DNA from 2 places in the Enterococcus dongliensis genome. Region 1 is predicted to be linked to the other one. Evidence: predicted binding sites of a transcription regulator. Region 1 holds the regulator's gene; the other holds the start of a gene.
The links. The regulator NrdR, encoded in region 1, represses ribonucleotide reductase genes. The targets are predictions, from matches to a motif close to ACACNATATATNGTGT.

Region 1 (2,413 bases):
GTTTTTTTAAAAAAGAAGGCTTTCCCGTAGTCGATGGAGATATCATCGCCCGTAAAGTGGTAGAACCTGAAACTGACGGATTGAAAGCTTTAGAAAAAAATTTTGGTCCAACTATCTTACAAAGCAATGGAAAATTAGACCGAAAAAAATTAGGCTCGATTATTTTTTTCGATGAAAAGAAGCGCCAATTAGTAGACGAAACCCTTGATCCATTTATTCGAGGAGAGATAAATAGACAGATCCAAGAAGCGAAAAAAAGTAATGACCTAGTGATCGTAGATATCCCATTATTATACGAGCGGCACTATGAAATGCTGATGGATAAAGTAGCGGTGGTCTATGTGAGCCCAGCAATTCAATTAAAACGCTTGATGGCAAGAAATGAATTGTCGGAAAAAGAGGCGTTGATGCGGATAAATAGTCAACTTTCTTTAGAAGAAAAGAAAAAAAGAGCAGATATCCTCTTTGACAATTGTGATTCAATAGAAACAACACATAAGCAAGTTTTGGATTGGTTGAAAGAAAATAAATTTGTTTCTTAATGAATTCAGCGTCGTAGCCTTACGACGCTTTTTTTAGCGAGCTGGTTATGGTAAACTCATGTTATATAAATAAGGAAGTTTTTTCTTTCAAAAATTTTTGTTTTTAAAAAATAATTCTATATAACAAAAGATATTTACGAATTACGTGAATAGAATCAAGCTTAAGAAAGAGCGGGTGAAATTATGCGTTGTCCAAAATGTAATCATAATAATTCTCGGGTAATCGACAGTCGCCAGACAGATGACGGACGAGCGATTCGCCGGCGTAGAGAATGTGAAAGCTGCGGGTTTCGTTTTACAACGTTTGAACGAATCGAAGCGACACCATTATTAGTGGTTAAACGAAACGGTGATCGTGAAGAATTCAGCCGCGATAAGATTTTGCGTGGCTTGATCCGTTCAGCTGAGAAACGTCCAGTAGCGATGGAACAAATGGAACAAATTGTCGATCATGTAGAAAATCGTGTTCGAAGCACCGGAGAAAATGAAGTCGCAACAAGCAAAATTGGTGAATTTGTAATGGAAGACTTAATGGATGTTGATGAGATTGCCTATATTCGCTTTGCGAGTGTTTATCGTCAGTTTAAAGACATGTCTGTCTTTTTAAAGGAACTACAAGAAATCGTTGATAAAGCAAAGACGACGGATGAAGAGTAGGAGGCATTTTTAGTGGCAGTAGAACTGAAACCCAGCACTTTTTACACGGTTTACGGTGAGCCGCAACTTGATCAAAGTCAACAGGATGCATTGCTATATTTATATCAACCAGTCATTGGTAGTACTGCTTCAAGTTTGTATTTAACTTTAGTAAGTGATATTACATTGGAAGGCAAAAGTCCTAGTCTGATGCATACAGATTTATTAGCAGCTATTGATATCGGTTTGATGAATCTAGTTAAAGCACGTGAGCGTCTTGAAGGTATTGGTTTATTAGAAAGTTATCAACAGACTGATCATGAGATTGGGCTGAGTTTGATTTATCAACTACGGTCACCATTAGTTCCAAGCAAATTTTTCCAAGATCCTTTAATGTCCTATCTATTATTAGATAAGATTGGAAAGGGCCGCTATGAACGACTGGTTGAGCGATTTAAACCAAAGACATTTGCTAAAGACACTATCAAAAATATCACCAAACGTTTTCGAGATGTTTATCGCTTAGATGAACAAGCGTTTAGTAGTCAAAGTGAGACGTTAGAAGATACTCAAGAAACTTTTACCACTAAAACAGACTTCGATTGGTCATTGTTTGCTCAACAAGTGAAACGCTTCAATTTGGTACTAAGCGTTGAAGAACGAGAAAAATTACAAACATTCCAAACACTCTACGGATTGAATGAATTAGATTTAGCAGAATATGTTGCAAAAGCTGCAGCTGGTGAAAAAAACGGTCTGAACTTTAAGTATTTACGGCAATTGATCAATAAAGAAAAACGACCCAATGTTTCAGTAAAAAAAGAAACAGCTTCAAAAGAAACTGCCGAAAGTACCGCAACATTTTCAGCACAAGAATTAGAAATCATCACTCAAAGTAAAAAAATCGCACCGGTAACTTTTTTACGAGCAATTAAACGGGAAAAGGGCGGCTTTGAAACCAATACAGAAGTCCGATTATTGGAAGATTTGATTGGTCGTAATTTACTGCCTAAAAGTGTGATCAATATTATCATTAATTATATTTTAGTAATCAAAGATCAGGCTGTAATCAATGCCAATTATTTACATGCAATTGCTAATGATTGGGCACAGAAAAAAATTACTACACCAGAAGGCGCGATCGCACATGTGCGTGAGAATAGTCAGCAGCTAGTTAAAACACAGACAAATCGGCCAACTTATCAAAAACGAGGGACTGTCCGTAAAGAGACGTT
Region 2 (2,413 bases), on a different contig from region 1:
TAAAAATGAAGGAGTAGCTGGTTGGTAGCGCTGATGGATCATTTCATCCGCAAGTGCTAGAGCCAATTGTTCATCTCCATCCGCAAAATACAATGCGTTAAATGCTACACGGTCTTCGTAACTTTCTAAATACTCTGTCCCAGCATTGTTTTTTAGAGCGTATTGGGAATAGAATTTATACGCTGCCATAAATGATTTGAAAGTAAAATGTTGGTCAGCTAAATAATCAAACAGTTTTTCAATAAAAGCTGGGGTATATTTGGCGATAAACGCTGCTTCTAAAAAGTTTTCTGTAATCAAGTAGTCGATTTTTTCTTGAACAGAAGAAAAAGTATGCGTATTTGGTTCAACATTTTCTTTGAAAAAAGCAGCTAAGGCTTCTTTGTCTTTGTTTAGTGGAATCTGTCCATTTACTGGACGATTGATTTCATTGTTCAACTTGAAGTAGGAGACGTCTCCTAAGTTTTTTAAACTCATTTCATCACATCTTTCCATTTTTTATCTATAATAAAGAAGAAAACTTTGCAATCGTGGGACCGCAAAGTTTCAAATTAGGCTAATGCTTTCAATTGGTCTGGACGAAAACCGATAATGGTTTGTTGTCCACCGAAAATAACTGGGACACTCTGGAAACCTTGTTCTTGCAAAAAACTCAAAGCTTCGGGTTCATGGTCGATATTGACCTCTTCGAAGGAGATTTGGTTATCAGTTAAATAACGTTTTGTCATTTTACACTGCATACAATTATTTTTAGAATAGACTTTTACCATAAGACTACCTCCCTTGATTTCTACAATTACCAGTATAAAAGATGTAGGGAAAAAGTCAATTGTTTAATACTATATATTGTGGTGAGAAATGATTGGTATACTACTCTTTGTGTTTTTGCAAAAATAATGAAAACGGACGGTTGCAAAGAAAAATCCCTTTACAGAATCCAAAAAAATACGGAAGAATGTTTTTTTTCGCTAAATAAGTTTTTTTTAATAACGAAAATCAAAAAACGATACAAATAAATTAGAGATTGTCAAATAAGTTGCTTAGAAAAAAGTGAAAATCTCCGACCTTTCATTGACTTTGGAATCAAATGAAGCTATTCTTAGTGAGAAAGATTCTCATTATTAATTAGCTTCAGAAGTTGAACAGTAGGGTGGAGAAAGAGATGACAACTTTGGCAGATGTTTCATTGAACCATGTCGTTCAAATTGCTGAAATGACTTTAGACAATGAAGTAAAACATCGACTGCAGGATCTAGGCATAGTCGTTGGCTCAAAAATCGCGGTCGTGAATCATTCTGGAGATAACGGAATTATTCTATTACATAATACACGGCTGGCGTTATCCCAGTCTTTATTAAAAAAAATACTTGTGAAGGAGCTCACGGAAGATCTACAGACGTGGGTCTCATTGGATCAATTATGTGTGGGAGAACAAGGTGTGATTGTTAATGTCCATGGAAGCGGTTCAATTAAGCGGCGTTTGATGGACATGGGATTGACCAAAGGTACACCGATCAAAGTCGTTAAATTAGCGCCCTTTGGTGATCCAATCGAACTACGAGTACGTGGGTATGAATTAAGTTTACGTAAAAGTGAATCAGAAATGGTAGTTGTGGCAAAGGAGGAGGAGTAGATGACAAAGATGCATATTGCTTTAGCGGGAAATCCTAACAGTGGAAAAACAAGCACCTTTAATGTCTTGACTGGAACGAATCAGTTCGTTGGAAATTGGCCCGGAGTTACAGTCGAACGCAAAGAAGGAATCTATAAAAAAGATGCGGCAGTAATCATCGATGATCTGCCGGGGATTTATTCACTATCGCCTTATTCCCCAGAAGAAGTAGTGGCACGAGACTATCTGCTCTCAGGGACACCTGATGCCATCGTGAATATCATTGATGGCACCAATCTTGAACGAAATCTTTACTTGACCACGCAACTGATTGAAACAGGGATTCCAGTAGTAGTTGCGGTGAACATGATGGATGTCATAAAAAAAAGTGGAAAACAAATCAACTTAGACAAACTGTCCTACGCTTTAGGCACGCCAGTAATTGGCATTAGTGCATTGAAAAATTGGGGGCTGGACAAAGCACTCACTGAAGCGGTTCATCTAGTCAAAAAAGGTGTGGAAGAAATCAATTTCCCCCACTACGATAGGCGATTAGAAGCAGCACTTAGCGAGGTCGAAACGGTTTTAGGCAGTACGGTTCTAACTAAATATAGTCGCTGGTATAGTTTGAAATTATTTGAACGGGATGAACGTGCGCAACGTGAGTTGAATCTAAGTACAATCCAGCAAAAAGATTTAGAAGAAATTATTAAAATCACTGAAAAAATATTTGGTGAAGATGCGGAAAGCTTAGTGATTAACGAACGCTATAATTTCATCACAGATCTAAAAACGCTGTGC

Region 2: a site for NrdR is predicted at 837-852, ahead of nrdH (glutaredoxin-like protein NrdH). Genes of this name have one in related genera too.

Annotation. Positions count from the first base shown of each region.
Region 1 covers NZ_JARPZC010000006.1:76,010-78,422, forward strand. The annotation lists gene coaE (dephospho-CoA kinase) at 1-542, shown strand, start outside; gene nrdR (transcriptional regulator NrdR) at 726-1,199, shown strand; gene P7D84_RS06440 (DnaD domain protein) at 1,212-2,413, shown strand, end outside.
Region 2 covers NZ_JARPZC010000001.1:54,431-56,843, reverse strand. The annotation lists gene nrdE (class 1b ribonucleoside-diphosphate reductase subunit alpha) at 1-477, opposite strand, end outside; gene nrdH (glutaredoxin-like protein NrdH) at 552-770, opposite strand; gene P7D84_RS00255 (FeoA family protein) at 1,163-1,633, shown strand; gene feoB (ferrous iron transport protein B) at 1,634-2,413, shown strand, end outside.